Regions from separate parts of the Streptomyces sp. NPDC020875 genome, predicted to be linked through region 2. Evidence: riboswitches for the same ligand, from Rfam matches in the RefSeq annotation. Region 2 holds a riboswitch; each other region holds the start of a gene.

Region 1 (7,056 bases), on a different contig from region 2:
CGTTGACCGGCGTTTTGCCGCAATCCCCTGTCACCCCGCGCGGTAACGGCTCTACCATCGGGTTATCCGTCGCAGACTCTCCTCCGTCGACGACCGGTCCCCGTCCGTGCGCGGACGGCCCGGCCCGCGGAGTATCGGGGGACGCACATGAACAGCGCTCCGCATCTGCTGGGCGAGGACCGCGCCGACTACGAGCGGCTCCTCGACGAGGTACTGCGCGACGCCGGTGAACGGCCGGAACTCACGGCCGTCGGCGAACGGCTGAACGCCACTCAGCTACGGACCATGGCGCTCAGGGCCACTACCTTGATCACCGCGTCCGCGGCGCCGGAGTACGCGCACTACCTGAGGATCCGCGAGGAGGCGCGCTCCCCCGCGGATCCGGACGCCGCCCGGGAAGCCCCGCCCGATCCCCTCGCCGAGGCCGACGGGGGCGGTGCCGGTCTCGGCGCCGTACTCACCGTGCTGGCACCGGTCCTGGCCGGGACGGCGGCGCTGATCTTCCTGCTGGTGGGGTATCTGCTGAAGATGCTCGACCCGGCACCGTCCTTCGCCACCCCGCTGGTCACGGCGGGCTGGTTCTTCGCCGCCGTGACGGCCGCCGCGATCCTGGCGGCGGCGGTCGGGCTGCTGATCACCGCGGTCCGCAACAGCGCGACGCAGGTGGCCGCCGTCGAGCTGTCCGAGGATCTGCCGGACGAGGTGGCACGTGCCAAGGACGCCTGGCTGCATGCCGTACTGGAACGCGGGCTGCTCCCGTTCCTCCGGCTGGCGCTGGAGGAACCGGACGTCGACCCGCTCGCCGCGGCCCGGGCGCGGCCGGTGAGCCGGATCCCCAAGGTGGGGTACGACAGCCCGGACTTCTCCAGCCCCGGTGACGGAGCCACGGCCGGGCAGCGGCCGAGCTTCAGCAGCCCCGAGTTCACCAGTCCCGACTTCGGCGGTCCCGAACACCGGCCGGAGTGACCGGAGGGTGTCCCCCACGGCCCCGACCGGAGTGACCGGCGGGGCCAGGGGGACGTACGGGGCAGCCCCGGCTCAGTCCGCCATCGGCAGATAGACCCGGCTGCCGCTCGCCGCGAACTCCCGGGACTTCTGGAGCATCCCCTCGGCGATCTCCGTCTCGCTCGCCCCGTCCGCCGCCGCGTCCCCGCCGAACTGTTCGGAGATCGACCGGCTGATCTTCATCGAACAGAACTTGGGCCCGCACATGGAACAGAAGTGGGCCGTCTTCGCGGGCTCCGCGGGCAGCGTCTCGTCGTGGAACTCCCGGGCGGTGTCCGGGTCGAGGGCCAGATTGAACTGGTCCTCCCAGCGGAACTCGAACCGCGCGTCGGAAAGCGCGTCGTCCCATACCTGGGCGTCCGGATGCCCCTTCGCGAGGTCCGCCGCGTGCGCGGCGATCTTGTAGGTGATCACCCCGGTCTTGACGTCGTCCCGGTTGGGCAGGCCCAGGTGCTCCTTGGGCGTGACGTAGCAGAGCATCGCCGTGCCCCACCAGGCGATCATGGCCGCCCCGATGCCCGAGGTGATGTGGTCGTAGGCGGGCGCCACATCGGTGGTCAGCGGGCCGAGGGTGTAGAACGGCGCCTCCTCGCAGATCTCCTGCTGGAGGTCGATGTTCTCCTTGATCTTGTGCATCGGGACGTGCCCGGGGCCCTCGATCATCGTCTGGACGTTCATCCGCTTGGCGATCCGGTTCAGCTCACCGAGCGTCCGCAGTTCGGCGAACTGCGCCGCGTCGTTGGCGTCTGCGATCGAGCCCGGCCGCAGTCCGTCGCCGAGGGAGTACGTGACGTCGTACGCCGCGAGGATCTCGCACAGCTCCTCGAAGTTCTCGTACAGAAACGATTCCTTGTGGTGGGCCAGGCACCAGGCCGCCATGATCGAACCGCCGCGCGAGACGATGCCGGTCTTGCGGCGGGCGGTGAGGGGGACGTACGGCAGCAGCACCCCCGCGTGCACGGTCATGTAGTCGACGCCCTGCTCGGCCTGTTCGATCACCGTGTCCTTGTAGATCTCCCAGGTCAGCTCCTCGGCCCGGCCGTCGACCTTCTCCAGCGCCTGGTAGAGCGGCACCGTACCGATCGGGACGGGGGAGTTGCGGAGCACCCACTCGCGGGTGGTGTGGATGTTCCGGCCGGTGGAGAGGTCCATCACCGTGTCGGCGCCCCAGCGGGTCGCCCAGGTCATCTTCTCCACCTCCTCCTCGATCGAGGAGGTGACCGCGGAGTTGCCGATATTGGCGTTGACCTTCACCAGGAACCGCTTGCCGATGATCATCGGCTCGATCTCCGGATGGTTCACATTCGCCGGGAGCACCGCCCGGCCGGCCGCGATCTCCTCCCGGACGACCTCGGGGGCGACGTTCTCCCGGAGCGCCACGAACTCCATCTCGGGGGTGATCTCGCCCCGGCGGGCATAGGCGAGCTGGGAGACCGCCCGGCCGTCACGGCCCCGGCGCGGCTGGCGCGGCCGGCCGGGGAAGACGGCGTCGAGATTGCGCAGTCCACCGCGCGGGGACGTGTGCTTGATCCCGTCGTCCTCGGGGCGGACGGGACGGCCCTGGTACTCCTCGGTGTCGCCGCGGGCGACGATCCAGTTCTCCCGCAGCGGCGGCAGACCGCGGCGGACATCGGTCTCGACGGTGGGGTCGGTGTACGGGCCCGAGGTGTCGTACAGCGTCACGTCCCGGCCGTTGGTGAGGTGCACCTGACGGACCGGCACCCGGAGGTCCGGGCGCGAGCCCGTGACGTACCCCTTGTGCCAGCCCGGCGTGCGGTCGCCGTCGACGGCGGGTTCGACGGCAGGCGTGCGTGCATCCTGAACGGTCATGAAGACCTACTCCCTACGCCGGCATTACCCGGTAACAGGTTCGGCGGTCGACGCAGCGGATCCCATGGACGACATCCCGGTCGTACACCTGGTTCGTGTACCACCCGATGACGCGTCGACGGAGGTCAGCGCCCTCTCAGCCCGGTGCTCCGAGCTCCCGCGTGTGCAAAGGTGACACCAACGCTAGCGCCAATTCTGGCGTGCTGAACAGGGGCCCCCGGCCGTTCTTGCGATGATCGGTCGGTGACGTCATCAGCGCCCGGCCCCGGACAGGGCCCCGATTCCCGGTACGCGTACGGCTCCGCGGACGGCGGTGACCAGGGGTACGTTCCCGGCCACGGCCCCGCGCCGCCCCATGCCCCGGGCCATTCGGCGCCGCCGCCCCCGGTGCCCCGACCGGCCGCCGCGCACCCGGGACAGCCGGTCGCGCAGCCGTTCGGACAACCGGCCGAGCCGGAGCGGGAGTGGGAACGGAGGCAGGGACAGGGGCACGGGCAGGATCATGGCCACGGTGGTCACGGTCCCGGCGGTCCCGGCCACGACGGTCACGGTCCCGGCCATGACCACGGCGGAACCGGGCCCTCCCACGGCCCTCCGCACGGGCACTCCCCCGGGCATTCGCATGGCCATTCGCACGGGCACTCCCACTCGCACGGTCCCGCCGCGCCCGTTTCGCGGCATCTGCGCCGAGTGATCGCCGCCGTACTGATCCCCTTCGCCGCCGCCGTCGTCGTGGGCCTGGCGGTCCTCTGGCCCGGCTCGGCCCCCGGGCACGAGCGGACCGGGGTCGGCTTCGACCGGCAGACCGAGTCGGCGACCGTGACCCGGCTGGAGCCGATCGACTGCAAGTCGGTCAACGCCGCCCAGGTACCGGTGACCGGCGACGGCATGGCCCCGGCCCAGAACGGCGGTACGGGCGCCGCGGCCGGGAACAGCAAGTGCAAGAAGGCGACGATCGAGATCACCAGCGGTCCGCACAAGGGGCGTTCCTTCGGGGAGATCGTCCAGCCGGAGGCGCCGCGGAAGCTGAAGCCGGGGCTCGGTGTCGTGGTGGCGTACGCCCCCGACGCGCCCCGGGACCTCCAGTACTCGGTGATCGATGTGAACCGCCGGCTGCCGCTCGCCGTCCTGGCCGGGATCTTCGCCCTGGCGGTGGTGCTGGTGGGGCGGATGCGTGGGGTGATGGCGCTGGTGGCGCTGGTCATCTCCTTCGCCGTACTGAACTTCTTTATCCTCCCGGCGATTCTGGACGGCTCGAACCCGCTGGTCGTGGCGGTGGTCGGGGCGAGCGCCATCATGCTGATCGCGCTCTACACCTGTCATGGCATCACCGCCAGAACCTCGGTCGCCGTCCTGGGCACGCTGATCTCGCTGCTGCTGATCGGGCTACTGGGCTCGATCTTCATCGGCTGGGCCACGCTCTCGGGCAATACCGACGACAACACCGGACTGATCCACGGGCTCTATCCCGGGATCGACATGAGCGGACTGCTGCTGGCCGGGGTGATCATCGGCTCCCTCGGGGTGCTCGACGACGTCACGGTGACCCAGACGTCGGCGGTGTGGGAGCTGCGCCAGGCCGATCCGGGGATGGGGCCGAGGGCGCTGTACCGGGCCGCGATCCGGATCGGCCGGGACCACATCGCCTCGGTGGTCAATACGCTCGTCCTGGCCTACGCGGGTGCGGCGCTGCCGCTGCTGCTGCTCTTCAGCATCGCGCAGAGCGGGATGGGTGCGGTCGCCAACAGCGAGCTGGTGGCAGAGGAGATCGTCCGTACGCTCGTCGGCTCGATCGGTCTGGTGGCGTCGGTACCGGTGACGACGGCGCTGGCGGCGCTGGTGGTCTCGGCGGACCGGCCGGATCCGGGTACGGCCGGGACGGCGAACGCTGCCGGGACGGCTGGTGCGGCGGCCGGTGGGACGACCGGGGCCGGTGGGGCGGTCGGTGGCGGTCTCGTCGGCGGCCGGGGCAGCCGCGCGAAGGGCCGCCGCCGCAAGAAGTAGCCCGGCCGGGCCGGGGGGCGTACGGCTCCGTTACGCGCCCCCGGCCCCGTCGGGTCCCCGGCTACGGCTGTTCGTCACGGCCCCGGTGGTCCGGCTCCGGCGGGCCCGGTGGTCCCGGCTCCGGCGGGCCTCCGGGGCCGTACCCCTTCCGCCTCGCCCTCGCCGCCCGGCCGCCCCCGGCCCTTCGCTAGCCCGCGTTCTCCTCGGCGAGGATGCTGAGCAGCACCTGGTCCAGTTCGGCGGCGAAGTCGCCGTGCGCCTGTTCCTGGCCGAGCGGAACGATCCGGTCCGTACGGTCGAGGAAGGCCACGATGGGCGCGGCACTCACCTGGAACAGCGCCTCCTCGTCGCCGACCCTGAGCCGGATCGCGATATCGGCCAGCTCACCGGGGCCGACCGGGGCGATGTGCACATCACCGTCACCGCTCGCCCCGACGATCCCGTCGAGCAGCAGATCCCGGCCGAAGGCCCAGCTCACCGGCGCGTCTCCGGGCAGATGGAAGGTCATTCGCACGGCATAGGGATCCGCGGGTACGTACCGAAGCTCCACCGGAATCCGGAACGACAGCTCCTCGGAGACGAGGAAGCTCATCAGTACCTCGGCCTGGACCGACTCGTGCATCGTGTACCCCGCAGTGACGGAAGCCCGGATAGGGCCTGTTGGCGGCCTTCTTGGTGAAGCCCGGCGATACGGAACAGGAAGGATTCCCCTGATCCACTCCTCGTAATCGCGCGCTATGTCACCGAACGGTCACAAGGAGTGAGTTCTTCAGCTGCTGATGGAGATATCGAGGACACCGGGCGCTCCGCCCGCCCTCGACCGGAACCGGAACGGCTCGATCGCCGGAGGTAATCGTTCCTTCTGGCGGAGCGGAGGGTATGCCGACATCGGCACCGGCAGCGCCGCCGCGGTCGCCGTGACGGGCGCGAGCCGGGCGACGGCCCGTCGCGCCGAGCCGATCAGGGTGGGGGAGCCGGTGGGCGTACCGGTACCGCCGTCGTTCGTCGTGGCCACGGATCACCCCCAGGCAAGGTGGCGGGGCGGCACCCGTTCCGCGGGGCCGTCCCCGTGCGATCACCCGCCGCGGCGTCCCGGATCCCCCGGCCCCGTCCGGCCTCCCCGGCCCGGAAGCCGCACCCCGACGTGCCCCGATGCCCCCGACGTCTCCCCGGCGGCTCCGGGCCGTCTCCCGGGCGGGATCCGGACGAGTTCCGACGGTGGCGCCGAGCGGCCCCAAGGGGGGCGCTCATAAGCGTGCGAAAGGGCGCACTAGGGGTGGTGAATCCGCTTATCCAGCGGCGGACTGCCACTGTAATGGCCATTCAACCGTCTGTGACCGGGTGGGACCCCGGGTTCCCCCGGCCGGGTTAACGCCCCGGCCCTACTCGATCACAGACCGTTACCAGTCACTGCGGGAGTTCGACGACCCCTTGAACTTTCGAACCACGAACGCCAGCGCGCAGACGAGGGCGACCAGTGCCAGCACCTTGAACAGCAGACCGATCAGGACCCCGACGACATTGGCGATCAACCCGCCGAAGACCAGCAGCACCAGTACCGGTGCGACGATCCACTTCACCCACCACGGCAGCCTGTTGGCGATCTTCCCTATGGCCATCGGTACTACCTCGTCTCTCCCTCGGCGCACTCTGCGTCTGCTGCGTCTGCTGCGTTTTCTGGGGATTCGCCGCGCGCTCCGGGACGGCTACCCGGCTTCCCGCCCCCGATGCTAAGCGGGCGGGCCGCGCGGCGGGGGCCTTCGGGCCCTCGATCTCCCCTGACCGCCCCCCTAGGGCCTCCCGGCCCCGGTCTCGGCTTCAGGGTGGAGGCCCCTGGCCGGGGGCTCCACCCGGGAGCCGGGGCGGGGTCAGCCCTCGGGGGGCGAGAAGACCACCATGACCCGCAGATCCTCGGTGATGTGGTGGAACTTGTGCGGCACCCCCGCCGGTACGTAGACGACACTGCCCCGGCCCACCGGGGTCGTCTCGGTGCCGACGGTGATCGCGGCCCGGCCGCTGACCACGAAGTACACCTCGTCCTGGTTGTGCGGCTGCTGGGGATCGAGCGCCCCGGCGTCGAGGGCGTACAGACCGACCGACATATTCCGCTCCCGCAGGAACTGGAGGTACGCGCCGTCGTTGGCGGCGCGCTCCGCCTCCAGTTCGTCCAGCCGGAATGCCTTCATCGTGTGCCGCCCCTGCCCGTCGTCCCGATCA
Region 2 (7,056 bases):
ATCGGCACGCTCGTCAGCGACAAGGGCACCCGGTCCTGAACCGGGGGATGTCCGGGGCGTCCGGCAACGGAAGCCCGGGGATATCCGGGGATAGACAAAGCCCTGCCGGTCGGAGACCGTGCAGGGAAGACGCGACAGGTTCCGCCCGACCGGGCAGTTGTCAGCCGGGCCTACTCAAGACACGCAGGAGCAAGTGGTGATCGAAGAGACCCTCCTCGAGGCCGAGGAGAAGATGGAGAAGGCCGTCCTGGTCGCCAAGGACGACTTCGCCGCGATCCGCACCGGGCGTGCGCACCCGGCGATGTTCAATAAGATCGTCGCCGACTACTACGGCGCGCTGACCCCGATCAACCAGCTCGCCTCGTTCTCGGTGCCCGAGCCCCGGATGGCCGTGGTCACGCCCTTCGACAAGACGGCGCTGCGCAATATCGAGCAGGCCATCCGCGACTCCGACCTCGGCGTCAACCCGAGCAACGACGGCAACATCATCCGAGTGGTGTTCCCGGAGCTGACCGAGGAGCGCCGCCGCGAGTACATCAAGGTCGCCAAGGGCAAGGCCGAGGACGCCAAGATCTCGATCCGCGCCGTGCGCCGCAAGGCCAAGGAGACCATCGACAAGTTCGTCAAGGACGGCGAGGTCGGCGAGGACGAGGGCCGCCGTGCGGAGAAGGAGCTCGACGACACCACCGCCAAGTACGTGGCGCAGGTGGACGAGCTGCTGAAGCACAAGGAAGCCGAGCTGCTCGAAGTCTGATGAACGACGCTTCCTGGGGGGCCCCGCAGCGGGCCGACTATGTCGGGGAGTGGCGTCCGCAGGACCGGGGCCCGCTATCGGCGGGTCCCGCGTACGGCGGGCACGAGGCACAGCAGACTCGGCCCATGCCCAAGGTGCCGGACTTCCCCGACGCAGGTAACAACGCCGACGGTCCCGACGATCGCGACCGGCGGGACGAGTGGGACCAGCGGGATCAGCAGGACCACCGGAACAGCGCCGACTCGGGACCCGGGCGGCGGGGCGGTCCGCTCTTCCGTGACGAGGTCCCGGCCGGCTCCGCTCCCGCCGGGCCGCCGGGCCCGCCGCCGCCACCCGCCGGGCCCGGCTCCGGCGACGACGGCGGTGAGCCGGGCCGCGGTCGCGGGCCCGCCGGGCGGACCGACGGCCGGCGCGAGAAGAAGCGCGCCGGGCGCGATCTGCGGGCGGCCATAGGGGTGGGCGTCGGGCTCGGGGTGGTGATCGTCGCCTCGCTCTTCGTCGTCAAGGCCGTCTTCGTCGGCGTGATAACGGTCGCCGTCGTCGTCGGACTGTGGGAGCTGACCTCCCGCCTCCAGGAGCGCAAGCAGATCAAGGCGCCGCTGGTGCCGCTGGCGGTCGGCGGTGCCGCGATGGTCGTCGCCGGGTACGTCCGCGGTGCCGAGGGCGCCTGGGTCGCCATGGCGCTGACGGCGCTCGCGGTACTGGTGTGGCGGATGACGGAGCCCCCCGAGGGGTATCTGAAGGACGTCACGGCGGGGGTCTTCGCGGCCTTCTACGTACCGTTCCTGGCGACGTTCGTGGCGATGATGCTCACCGCCGACGACGGGGCGCAGCGGGTCCTGACGTTCCTGCTGCTGACCGTCGTCAGCGATACCGGCGCCTACGCGGTCGGCTGGCGGTTCGGCAAGCGGAAGCTGGCCCCGCGGATCAGCCCGGGGAAGACCCGGGAGGGCCTGCTGGGCGCCATCGGTTTCGCGATGGCGGCGGGCGCGCTCTGTATGGAGTTCCTGGTCGACGGCGGCAGCTGGTGGCAGGGTCTGCTGCTGGGTCTGGCGGTCGCGGTCACGGCCACCCTGGGCGACCTGGGCGAGTCGATGATCAAGCGCGATCTGGGCATCAAGGACATGGGCACCCTGCTCCCCGGCCATGGCGGCATCATGGACCGACTGGACTCCCTGCTGCCGACCGCGCCGGTGGTGTGGCTGCTGCTGGTGATCTTCGTCGGGTCCGGCTGAGCCCTGTTCCGCTCCGCTGACCTGCGGTTTTTAGAGGAAGGGCTCGTCATCCACAGGATGGCGGGCCCTTCGTCGTATCTCTGCGACACTGGATGGACCATGCCCAAGCCCGGAGAACTCACATTCATCGCGCCCCGCGGAGCCAAGAAGCCCCCGAGGCATCTCGCCGACCTCTCGCCCGCCGAGCGGAAGGAAGCCGTCGCCGCCGTCGGTGAGAAGCCGTTCCGCGCCAAGCAGCTGTCGCAGCACTACTTCGCGCGGTACGCGCACGACCCCGCCGAGTGGACGGACATCCCGGCCGCCGCGCGGGAGAAGCTGGCGGCCGAGCTGCTGCCCGAGCTGATGTCCGTGGTGCGGCACATCTCGTGCGACGACGACACCACCCGTAAGACCCTCTGGCGGCTGCACGACGGCACCCTGGTCGAGTCGGTGCTGATGCGTTACCCGGACCGGGTCACGATGTGCATCTCCTCCCAGGCGGGCTGCGGGATGAACTGCCCGTTCTGCGCCACCGGGCAGGCCGGGCTCGACCGCAACCTCTCCACCGCGGAGATCGTCCACCAGATCGTGGACGGGATGCGGGCGCTGCGCGACGGCGAGGTGCCCGGCGGGCCCGCGCGGCTGTCGAACATCGTCTTCATGGGGATGGGCGAGCCGCTGGCGAACTACAAGCGGGTCGTGGGCGCCATCCGGCGGCTCACGGACCCCGAGCCCGACGGGCTGGGTCTGTCGCAGCGGGGCATCACGGTCTCCACGGTCGGGCTGGTGCCCGCGATGCTGCGCTTCGCCGACGAGGGCTTCAAGTGCCGGCTCGCGGTCTCGCTGCACGCCCCGGACGACGAGCTGCGGGACACCCTGGTGCCGGTCAACACCCGCTGGAAGGTCCGGGAGGTGCTGGACGCCGCCTGGGAGTACGCGGAGAAGTCGGGCCGCCGGGTCTCGATCGAGTACGCCCTGATCCGGGACATCAACGACCAGGCGTGGCGTGGTGACCTGCTGGGACGGCTGCTCAAGGGGCGGCGGGTCCATGTGAACCTGATTCCGCTGAACCCGACGCCCGGATCGAAGTGGACCGCGTCGCGGCCGGAGGACGAGAAGGCGTTCGTCGAGGCCATCGCCGCCCACGGGGTGCCCGTGACCGTACGGGACACCCGGGGCCAGGAGATCGACGGGGCCTGCGGTCAGCTCGCCGCGTCCGAGCGGTAGGCGTACGGGCGGTAGCGGTACGGGCGGTACGCCAGCGGGCGGGGCCGCCCCCTGCCCTGGCGGGATTCGCACCTTGTAGGCTGGCCTGAACATTTGCATATTTCCGACAGGGGAGCGCCACAGCGCTGAGAGTGCGGTACCCGCGGGGCCGCAGACCCTCTGAACCTCGCCCGGGTCATTCCGGGTAGGAAGTTCGGTCTCACACTCCGGCTGTTGCGCCCTGCCCGGATTCCACCGGAATCCGGGCAGGGCCGCGTCTCTTCCTGGCTGTCACCAGGAGGAATTCGTTTCGTGAGCAGTATCAGAAAGACCACGGCCGTCGCGCTGGCCACCGCGCTCGGGGTGTCCGTGCTGGCCGCCTGCGGCTCCGGCGACGACGGCGGCAAGGACTCCGGCGGCGGTACGGGGTCGAAGACGGTGACCCTCGTCAGCCATGACTCCTTCGCCGCCTCCGATGCCGTACTGAAGGAGTTCACCAAGCGCACCGGCTACACCGTCAAGGTCCTCAAGAGCGGTGACGCCGGGGTCGCGCTCAACAAGGAGATCCTCACCAAGGGCCGCCCGCAGGGCGATGTCTTCTTCGGTGTCGACAACACCCTGCTCTCCCGCGCCCTCGACAACGGCATCTTCACCTCGTACCAGGCGAAGGGCCTCGACCGGGTCCCGGCCGACGTCCAGCTCGACCGGGGCGAGCACCGGGTCACCCCGGTCGACACCGGCGACATCTGCGTCAACTACGACAAGAAGTACTTCGCGGACCGGAAGCTGGCTCCGCCCCGCACCCTCGACGATCTGATCAAGCCCGAGTACAAGAACCTGCTGGTCGCCGAGAACGCCGCCACCTCCTCACCGGGACTCGGCTTCGTCCTCGGTACGGTCGCCCGCTACGGCGAGGACGGCTGGCAGGAGTACTGGAAGAAGCTGAAGGCCAACGGCGTCAAGATCGTCGACGGCTGGGAAGAGGCGTACAACCTGGAGTTCTCCGGCTCCGCCGGGGGCAAGAAGGAAGGCGGCGACCGGCCGCTGGTCGTCTCCTACGCCTCAAGCCCGCCCGTCGAGGTGCTGTTCGCCGAACCGAAGCCGAAGGAGGCGCCGACCGGCGTCGCCACCGGCACCTGCTTCCGGCAGATCGAGTTCGCCGGACTCCTCAAGGGCGCGAAGAACGAGGCGGGCGGCAAGGCCCTGCTGGACTTCCTGATCTCCACCGAGTTCCAGGAGGACCTGCCGCTGAAGATGTTCGTCAACCCGGTCGTGAAGGACGCGAAGCTGCCCGCGATCTTCACCGAGCACGGGGTCCGGATCAGCGACCCGCTGACCCTGGCACCCGACACCATCTCCGAGAACCGTGAGCAGTGGGTTCAGACGTGGTCCTCGACCGTCGTGAAGTGACGGGTGGCCCGTCCCGTTCCCGGTCCGGGCGGGGCGGCCCGTCCCGGACCGGGAACGCGGCGCGGCTGGCGCTGATGCTGCTGCCCGCCGCGTTCTTCGCCGTCTTCTTCGCCTACCCCGTCGCGGCCATCACCGGCCGCGGTCTGCGGGACGGCGGCGCCTGGCGGTTCGACCGGATCACCGAGGTACTCGGCCGGGACGACATCGCGGGCGTGCTGTGGTTCACCACCTGGCAGGCCGTGGTGTCGACCCTGCTGACGCTGGTGGTCGCCCTGCCCGGCGCGTATGTCATGGCCCGGTACGAGTTCCCCGGCAAACGGCTGCTGCGGGCCGTGGTGACCGTCCCGTTCGTCCTCCCCACCGTCGTCGTCGGCACCGCCTTCCTGGCCCTCGTCGGCCGCGGCGGACTCCTCGACGAGCTGTGGGGCGTCCGCCTCGACACCACGGTCTGGGCGATCCTCGTCGCCCATGTCTTCTTCAACTACGCCGTCGTGGTGCGGACCGTCGGCGGGCTCTGGGCCCAGCTCGACCCCCGCCAGGAGGAGGCCGCCCGGGTGCTCGGCGCCGGCCGGTTCACCGCCTGGCGGACCGTCACCCTGCCCGCCCTCGCGCCCTCCGTGGCCGCCGCCGCCCTGATGGTCTTCCTCTTCACCTTCACCTCCTTCGGCATCGTCCAGATCCTCGGCGGGCCCGGCTTCGCCACCCTGGAGGTCGAGGTCTACCGGCAGACCGCGCAACTCCTCGATCTGCGGACCGCCGCCGTACTCACCCTGGTGCAGTTCGCGGCCGTCGGCGCCGTACTCGCCGTACACGCCCGAACCATACGGCGGCGGGAGAGCGCCCTCGCCCTGGTCGACCCCGGACAGACCGCGCACCGGCCCCGCGGCCCCCGCCAATGGGCCCTGCTGGGCGCCGTCCTCACCAGCGTCGCCCTGCTGGTGCTGCTGCCGCTGGGCGTCCTCGTCGAACGCTCCCTCGACACCCCCCGCGGCTACGGCCTCGACTACTACCGGGCCCTCGGCACCCTCGACGGCAGCGGCGGCGCCTTCCTCGTACCACCCCTGCACGCCGTGGGGAACTCCCTGCGGTACGCCCTGGCGGCCACCGCGATCGCCGTCGTCGTCGGCGGGCTCGCCGCGGCAGCCCTCGCCCGCCGGGGCGGCGGCTGGACCGGCCGGCTGCTCCGGGGCTTCGACGCGCTGCTGATGCTGCCCCTCGGCGTCTCCGCCGTCACCGTCGGCTTCGGCTTCCTGATCACCCTCGACGAACCGCCGCTGGACCTGCGGGCGTCCTGGATCCTGGTACCGCTCGCCCAGGCCCTGGTCGGCGTGCCGTTCGTGGTCCGCACCATGCTGCCCGTCCTGCGGGCCGTGGACGACCGGCTGCGGGAGGCCGCGGCCGTACTCGGCGCCTCACCGGCCAGGGTCTGGCGGGAGATCGATCTGCCGCTGGTCCGCCGCGCCCTGCTGATCGCCGCCGGATTCGCCTTCGCGGTCTCCCTCGGCGAATTCGGCGCCACCGTCTTCATCGCCCGCCCCGACCAGCCCACCCTGCCCGTCGCCGTGGCCCGGCTGCTGGGGCGGCCCGGCGAGCTGAACTACGGCCAGGCCATGGCACTGAGCACGATCCTGATGGTGGTGTGCGCGGTCGCGCTGCTGTTGCTCGAACGGATCCGGATCCGCACCACGACCACCACGACCGGGGAGTTCTGATGCTGGAACTGGACGATGTGACGGTACGGTTCGGGGCCCGGGCCGCCCTCGACGCGGTCGACCTCACCGTCGCCGACCACGAGATCGTCTGTGTGCTGGGCCCCAGCGGCAGCGGCAAATCCACCCTGCTGCGGGTCGTCGCCGGACTCCGGCACACCGACGGGGGCCGGGTCCGGCTCGGCGGCGGCGACCAGTCCGGCGTCCCCGTCCACCGGCGCGGCGTCGGGCTGATGTTCCAGGACCACCAGCTCTTCCCCCAGCGGGACGTCGCCGGGAACGTCGCCTTCGGACTGAGGATGCGGGACCGGGGCCGGTCCGCGGACCGGGCCGCGCGACGGCGGCGCGTCACCGAACTGCTGGAACTGGTGGGGCTGCCGGGAGCCGAGGCACGCGCGGTGTCATCGCTCTCCGGAGGCGAGCAGCAGCGGGTCGCGCTCGCCCGCGCGCTCGCCCCCGAACCCCGGCTGCTGATGCTCGACGAACCCCTCGGCCAGCTCGACCGGGGGCTGCGGGAGCGGCTCGTCGTCGAACTGCGGGCCCTGTTCGGGCGGCTCGGTACGACCGTACTCGCCGTCACCCACGACCAGGGCGAAGCCTTCGCCCTCGCCGACCGGGTGGTCATCATGCGGGACGGGCGGATCGCGCAGAGCGGCGCCCCGCTCGACGTCTGGCGGCGGCCGGCGGACGCGTTCGTCGCCCGTTTCCTCGGCTTCGACAACGTCACCGAGGGCGCCGTGGTCCGCGACGGCGCCGCCGACAC
Region 3 (7,056 bases), on a different contig from region 2:
CGGGCGGCGGGCGGCACCAGATCGAGCTGCTCGTCACCCAGGGCCGCCCGTACCGTCCTGACCTGCGAGAGCAGGGCCACGGCATCGTACGGACGGACATCGGGACGGCGCGCGGTCGCACTCGCCACCAGCTCGTCCAGCTCCACCGCGAGCCCCGGGACCCGGCCGGACGGCGCGGGCACCGACGCGTTCAGATGCTGGTACAGCACCTGGGCGGGGGTGTCGCCCGCGTACGGCTTCGCGCCGGTCAGCGTCTCGTACAGCATCACACCGCAGGCGTACACATCGGACCGGGTGTCGGCGGTGCCGTCCTCGATCTGCTCGGGGGCCAGATAGGAGACCGTCCCGAGGACGGAGCCGGTCGTGTTCGTCACCGAACCGACCGCCCGGACCAGACCGAAGTCGGCGACCTTCACCCGGCCGTCGTCCCCTATCAGCACATTCTCCGGCTTGACGTCACGGTGGACGAAGCCCGCGCGGTGCGCGGCGCCGAGCGCCGCCAGCACCGGCTCCAGGATGTCCAGGGCCGCGCGCGGCCGGAGCGCGCCCCGATCCCGCAGCACGTCCCGCAGGGTGCATCCGGCCACGTACTCCATGGCCAGATAGACATAGGCGCCCTCCGCGCCCTGGTCGAAGACGCCCACCACATTGGGGTGCGACAGCCGTGCGACGGACTTGGCCTCCCGGATGAACCGCTCCACGAACGTCGCGTCCGTCGCCAGCGCCGGATGCATCACCTTCAGCGCCAGCTCACGGTCGAGCCGGGTGTCCAGCGCGCGGTAGACCGTGGCCATCCCGCCGACGGCGACCCGCTCGTCCACGCGGTATCGGCCGTCGAGCAGCTGCCCGACGAGGGGGTCCTGGAGGGTCGTGTCCACGCAGCGATTCTACGAGCCGGTACCGACAACCCGGCCGCCGCCGGTGCGGGGGCGGCCGGGACCGGGGCAGGATCGGGCCAGTACCGATGCCGAGCTGTGATGCTCCGGCCGCCGGGCCCGCCGTCCGCGACACGGCTCGGGAGGGGCCGGGTCCGTCTCTTGTGGATCTCGCCGGGCTCGCCTGCCCCGGCACGCATGAAACTCCCTAGAACGCCGGGCGCTCCGGGTCGACCGCCGCCGGTCCGGCGCCGCGCGTGCCGCCCGTACCGTGCCCGGCACCGGCCGGGACCCCGGCTCCGGTCGTCCCGTGACCCTCGTGTTCCTCGTCGGGGGCGAAGGAGGCGACGCCCGTCGTCGGGGAGGACGCCCGGGCGAAGTGGCGGCGCGGGATCCGCCCCGCGCGGTACGCCAGCCGCCCCGCGTCGACCCCGTACCGCATGGCCTCCGCCATCAGGACCGGCTCCTGGGCCCGGGTGACGGCGGACGCCAGCATCACCGCAGCGCAGCCCAGCTCCATCGCGAGCGTCGCGTCGGACGCGGTACCGGCGCCCGCGTCGAGGATCACCGGCACCCCGGCGTTCTCCACGATCAGCCGGAAGTTGTGCGGATTGCGGATCCCGAGACCGGAGCCGATGGGGGAGCCCAGCGGCATGATCGCGGCACAGCCCGCGTCCTCCAGCCGGCGGGCCAGCACCGGGTCGTCGCTGGTGTACGGGAGGACGGTGAAACCGTCGTCGACCAGGGTCTCGGCGGCGTCGAGGAGTTCGACCGGGTCCGGCAGCAGGGTCCGCTCGTCGGCCACCACCTCCAGCTTCACCCACTCCGTGCCCAGGGCCTCCCGGGCGAGCCGGGCCGTGAGGACCGCCTCGCCCGCGGTGAAGCAGCCCGCGGTGTTCGGCAGGATCCGGATGCCCAGCCGGTCGAGGACGGAGAGCACCGAGCCGTGGACGGTGGGATCGACCCGGCGCATGGCGACGGTGGTGAGTTCGGTACCGCTGGCGACCAGGGCGCGCTCGAGGACGTCGAGGCTGGGGGCGCCGCCCGTGCCCATGATCAGCCGGGAGCCGAAGGCGGTCCCGGCGATCACGAGGGGGTCGCGCCCGGCGGCGGGTCCTCCGGTGGCGTCCGTCGAGTCGGGGGACGGTCGGCCGGAGCGGGGCGGGGCGAGTTCGGACATGGTCGCTCAGCCCCCCTGGACGGCGGTGAGGATTTCGACCCGGTCACCGTCGCCGAGGAGCGTGCCGGGCCACTGACCACGGGGAACGACCGCCTCGTTGACCGCGGCGGCGACCCCCGAGGGCGCCGGGGCGACGGTGGCGACGAGAGCGTCGAGCGTCGTACCGCTGGCGAGTTCACGCCACTCGCCGTTGACCGAGACGACCGGGGGAACGCTGTTCATACGAGCTGCTCCTGGGAGACGGGGGCGGCGGAACGGAATCGGTCGGGGGTGAAGGGATGGATCTCCTCGGGAAGGACACCGGTGGCGAGCGTCTCGGCGATCGCGTCCCCGGTCACCGGGGTCAGCAGTACGCCGTTGCGGTAGTGGCCGGTGGCCAGCAGCAGTCCGGGCAGCGCGCTCGGACCCAGCAGCGGGGCGTTGTCGGGAGAGCCGGGGCGCAGCCCGGCCCTGGCCTCCGTCAGCGGCAGTTCGGTGATCCCCGGCACCAGCTCATGGGCGTCGCGGAGCAGTTCGTAGACCCCGCCCGCGGTGACCGTGGTGTCGAAGCCCAGCTCCTCACTGGTCGCGCCGACGACGAGTTCGCCGTCGGCCCGGGGCACCAGATAGACCTGGCTGCCGCGGACCACGGCGCGGACGGTCCTGGAGAGGAACGGGGCGTAGGCGGGGGGCACGGTCAGCCGAAGTACCTGCCCCTTGACCGGGCGTACCGGCGGCAGCGCGTCCGGCGGCAGCCCCCCGAGCCGCCCGCTCAGGCTCCCGGCGGCGAGTACGGTCCGCTCCGCCCGCAGTTCACGCCCGTCGGCGAAGGCCACGCCCACCGCCCGGTCGCCCTCGACCAGCAGCCGGTCCGCCCGGTCCCGCCGCAGCTCCACCCCGGCTCGCTCGCACGCCACCACCAGGGCGGCGGCCAGTCGCCGGGGGTCGACCTGATGGTCCCCGTCGACCCGCAGCCCGCCGCGCACCCCCGGGGCGAGCATCGGCTCCAGCCTGCGGCACTCCCGCCCGGTGAGCCACTGCGACTCCAGCCCGGACCGCAGCTGAAGGGCGTGCAACTCCCGCAGATGGGCCCGGTCGTCGGCGTCGAGCGCGACGGCGAGCGTGCCGCAGGACCGATGGCCGACGGACCGCCCGCTGACCTCCTCCAGCTCCGCGACGAAGGCGGGATAGCGCCGGGCGGACTCCAGATTGAGGGCCAGCAGGGTCTGCTCGCCGTAATGCAGTTCGGTGACCGCCGCGAGCATCCCGGCGGCCACCTCGGCCGCGCCGCCGCCGGGGTCCGGATCGGCGACGGTCACCGCGAGCCCGCGTTGCGCCGCCCGCCAGGCGACCGCGAGCCCGATGATCCCGCCCCCGACGACCAGCACATCGGTCCCGCCGCTCGTGGCCGAAGACGGTTCGGAGGTATGCGACATGGGCGTCCAGCCCCTCCCTTCGCCGGCATGACCCGGATCAGGTTCGTACGGTCGGAGGCCGGCCAGCCTCCCTCTCAGCCCGGTGCGTCCGGGCTCCCGCGAGTGCTTTACGGTGGCCACCCTAACCCCCGTCTCCGACGCCCGGTAAGGCGGACGGACGGGCCGCGCCCCGAGAGCAAGGAGCCCTCAGCATGGCGAGATCGCTGGACGGACTGGTGCTGTCCCCGGTCACCGACCAGGCCCCCGGCCAGGTCGGCACGGCCACCCGGTTCACCTACCACGAGGAGGACGGCCGGATCTGGGCGGAGTACACCGGCGGCGACGTCGTCCGCGGCCATCTGGTGGGCACCAGGGACGGCGACCGCCTCGACTTCCGCTACGTCCAGCTCAAGACGGACGGCGCCACCGCATCGGGCCACTGCGTCTCCCGGGTGATCGACCTCCCCGACGGCCGGGTCCGCCTGGAGGAGACCTGGACCTGGGAATCCCAGCGGGGCGCGGGCACGAGCACGGTGGAGGAACTCCCCCACTAGTCCCGTCCCATCAGGCGCGCGCCTCCGACCCGGCTCCGCCCTTGAACAGGGGCTCGCCTCATCGCAAGGGCGGCGAGAGGGTCAACCAGGGGGCGCTGGGGATCCCCCCGTTGCCGAAGGCATAGGGGGCGGAACCGGGCGAGCGACCACAGGCGGCCGGCGGCCGCCCAGCATGCCCGATCGCCCACGGCGAGGGGCTCAAGGGCGCGGGGAACCGAGGGGAACCGCGCGAGCGCCCCACCGCGCGCGGCCCGGTGTCGAGAGGAAGGGGCACCCGCCGCCGGGGGCAGTCCCGGGCGGGTGCTTATCGTGGAGCCGTGAGCCATCAGACATCCCCCAGAACTCCCCGCGTGGTCGTCGTCGGCGCCGGGATCGCCGGAGTGCAGACCGCCGTCGCCCTGCGGGAGCTGGGGCACACCGGGCCCGTGACGGTCATCGGGGCCGAGCCCCATCAGCCGTACGACCGGCCGCCGCTCTCGAAGGCGGTGCTGCTCGGCACCGCCGAGGGCTCCGCCTTCGACGTGGACTTCGAGGCGCTCGGCGTCGAACTGCGCCTCGGTACCGCCGTGACCGGTGTCCGGCCCGCCGTGCGCGAACTGGACACGGAGGCGGGCCCGGTCCCGTACGACTTCCTCGTCGTGGCGACCGGCGCCGAACCCCTCACGCTGCCCGGTACGGAGGCGGTCCCGGGGGTGCATCTGCTGCGGACCCTGGACGACGCGGCCCGGCTGCGCCCGGTGCTGGAGCGGCGGCACGACATCGTCGTGGTGGGCGCCGGATGGATCGGGGCGGAGTTCGCCACGGCGGCCCGGTCCGCGGGCTGCGCGGTCACGGTCGTCGAGGCCGCGGAGCGACCGCTCGCGGGCGCGCTCCCCGCCGAGGTCACGGCCCCGATGGGCAAGTGGTACGCCGAGGCCGGGGTGGAGCTGGTCACCGGCGTCCGGGTGGCGGCCGTCGAGCCCGGGACGGTCGTTCTGGCGGACGGCCGCCGGATCGCGGCCGGGGCCGTCGTCGTCGGGGTCGGCGCCCGGCCCGCCACGGCCTGGCTGGCCGGTTCCGGTATCGAGACCGGCCCGGACGGTTCGGTCACCGCCGACGAGGGGCTGCGGACCGGAGTGCCCGGTGTGTACGCGGTCGGCGACTGCGCCTCCTTCCCGTCGGACCGGTACGGCCGCCGGATGCTCGTCCACCACTGGGACAACGCCCTCCAGGGGCCGCGTACCGTCGCCGCCAATATCCTCGCCGACCAGGAGGCGGCCGACCGGGCCGCCACCACCGCGGCCGACGCGCCCCCGGAGCCCGCCGTGGCTCCGGCGGTCTACGACCCGGTGCCGTACTTCTGGTCCGAGCAGTTCGGCCGGTTCGTGCAGTACGCGGGCGACCACGCCGACGCCGACACCCTGCTGTGGCGCGGCGACCCGGCCGACGCCGCCACCTGGTCGGTTCTGTGGCTGCGGGACGGCGTCCTGCGCGCCGTACTGGCCGTCGACAGGCCCCGGGATCTCTCCCAGGGCCGCCGGATCATGCAGTCCGGCGGACGGCTCGATCCGGTGGCGGCAGCCGATCCCGAGATCTCTCTCAAGACGGCGGCCCGCTGACCGGCTGATCCCTCCGGGCCCGCGCCGACCTGGTGTTCCAGGGGCGGCGTGGGCCGGATGGCCGCCGCCGGACGGGACTCCCGCTACCCACTGTCGGTCCCAGATGGCACGCTTGTCCTGTGACCGAGATTGACGCAAAGATCGATGCCCTCGTCCCCGCCTGGCTCACCCTGCCCGATATCGCGGAGCAGCTGAACGTCGAGGTGACGCGGGTCAGGCAGCTGGTCAAGGAGGGCCAGCTGATCGCGGTGCGCCGCGGGGAGAACCGGGTGCTCCAGGTCCCGGCCGCCTTCATCAGCGGGGACAAGGTCGTCAAGGGCCTCTCCGGGACCCTGACCCTGCTCAAGGACGACGGCTTCTCCGACGAAGAGATGCTGGAGTGGCTCTTCACCCCGGACCCCTCCCTGCCGGGTACGCCCGCGCAGGCCCTCGGGGAGAACCGAGGTACGGAGGTGAAGCGCCGGGCCCAGGCTCTCGCCGTCTGATCAGACGATCCGGGTACGTGTTCCGGGGCGCCCCGGAACACGCGCCCGTGCCCGTGACTCTTCCCGTGCCGCGCGGCCTGCGGGCCCGACGCCGGGTGCGAAGGACGGGCCGTCCGTCGCGGGGCCGCACCCCGACCGACAGGGGTGCCGCCCCGCGACGGCCTCGCGCGCCCCGCCTCGTACGCCCGCCGCACGTTCCGGGCCGGCTTCCGGGCTCGTCTGCCGGTGCGCCTTTGACGTGTGTCCGAGCGCGCCGCGCGGAAACCGCGTCCCACCGGCGCGCCCGCACCGTGTCCCGCCGACACCGGGCCCGCCCGCCCCGGCCGCCCGCCGATCCATCACCCCTGGGGGGACCCCGATGTCCATGACCTCCGACCGCCGCGCCCGGCTCGCCGACGCCCGGCTCTACCTCTGTACCGACGCCCGCACCCGCCAGGGCGATCTCCCCGAATTCCTCGACGCGGTGCTCTCCTCCGGCGTCGACATCGTCCAGCTCCGGGACAAGGGCATGGAGGCCGCCGAGGAACTGCGGCATCTGGAGGTCTTCGCGGACGCCTGCCGCCGCCACGGCGCGCTGCTCGCCGTGAACGACCGGGCCGATGTGGCGCATGCCGCCGGTGCCGCCGTCCTCCATCTCGGGCAGGGCGATCTGCCCGTACCGGCCGCCCGTGCCGTCCTCGGCGGCGGTAGCGGCGGCGACGGTGGCGGGGTGCTGATCGGCCGTTCCACCCACAGCCGGGCCGAGGCCGAGGCCGCCGCCGTCCAGCCCGGAGTCGACTACTTCTGTACGGGACCGTGCTGGCCCACCCCGACCAAGCCGGGCCGGTACGCCCCCGGGCTCGACCTGGTGCGGACGACGGCCGCCCTCGGGACCGACCGGCCCTGGTTCGCCATCGGCGGCATCGACGAGGAGAACCTGGACGAGGTGCTCGACGCGGGCGCCCGCCGGATCGTCGTGGTCCGGGCGATC

The links. Region 2 has a riboswitch for thiamine pyrophosphate ahead of AB0G74_RS06765 (thiamine ABC transporter substrate-binding protein). Riboswitches for the same ligand answer to the same signal wherever they lie in the genome.
Region 1: linked by a shared signal. The riboswitch ahead of thiC (phosphomethylpyrimidine synthase ThiC) and the one ahead of AB0G74_RS06765 (thiamine ABC transporter substrate-binding protein) in region 2 are both predicted to bind thiamine pyrophosphate.
Region 3: linked by a shared signal. The riboswitch ahead of thiO (glycine oxidase ThiO) and the one ahead of AB0G74_RS06765 (thiamine ABC transporter substrate-binding protein) in region 2 are both predicted to bind thiamine pyrophosphate.

Annotation. Positions count from the first base shown of each region.
Region 1 is NZ_JBFADP010000003.1:98,130-105,185, reverse strand. It holds gene AB0G74_RS02810 (metallophosphoesterase) at 1-6, shown strand, start outside; gene AB0G74_RS02805 (hypothetical protein) at 148-966, shown strand; gene thiC (phosphomethylpyrimidine synthase ThiC) at 1,039-2,835, opposite strand; TPP riboswitch at 2,829-3,006, opposite strand; gene AB0G74_RS02795 (hypothetical protein) at 3,088-3,435, opposite strand; partial or broken gene AB0G74_RS02790 (YibE/F family protein) at 3,460-4,839, shown strand; gene AB0G74_RS02785 (SsgA family sporulation/cell division regulator) at 5,027-5,461, opposite strand; gene AB0G74_RS02780 (hypothetical protein) at 5,609-5,854, opposite strand; gene AB0G74_RS02775 (DUF5326 family protein) at 6,240-6,458, opposite strand; gene AB0G74_RS02770 (cupin domain-containing protein) at 6,708-7,025, opposite strand.
Region 2 is NZ_JBFADP010000008.1:62,921-69,976, forward strand. It holds gene pyrH (UMP kinase) at 1-39, shown strand, start outside; gene frr (ribosome recycling factor) at 197-754, shown strand; gene AB0G74_RS06755 (phosphatidate cytidylyltransferase) at 754-1,989, shown strand; gene rlmN (23S rRNA (adenine(2503)-C(2))-methyltransferase RlmN) at 2,089-3,195, shown strand; TPP riboswitch at 3,294-3,404, shown strand; gene AB0G74_RS06765 (thiamine ABC transporter substrate-binding protein) at 3,487-4,584, shown strand; gene AB0G74_RS06770 (iron ABC transporter permease) at 4,659-6,296, shown strand; gene AB0G74_RS06775 (ABC transporter ATP-binding protein) at 6,296-7,056, shown strand, end outside.
Region 3 is NZ_JBFADP010000017.1:76,103-83,158, forward strand. It holds gene pknB (Stk1 family PASTA domain-containing Ser/Thr kinase) at 1-878, opposite strand, end outside; partial or broken gene AB0G74_RS12330 (thiazole synthase) at 1,219-2,055, opposite strand; gene thiS (sulfur carrier protein ThiS) at 2,062-2,277, opposite strand; gene thiO (glycine oxidase ThiO) at 2,274-3,470, opposite strand; TPP riboswitch at 3,468-3,580, opposite strand; gene AB0G74_RS12345 (hypothetical protein) at 3,662-4,003, shown strand; gene AB0G74_RS12350 (FAD-dependent oxidoreductase) at 4,321-5,601, shown strand; gene AB0G74_RS12355 (Rv2175c family DNA-binding protein) at 5,721-6,086, shown strand; gene thiE (thiamine phosphate synthase) at 6,451-7,056, shown strand, end outside.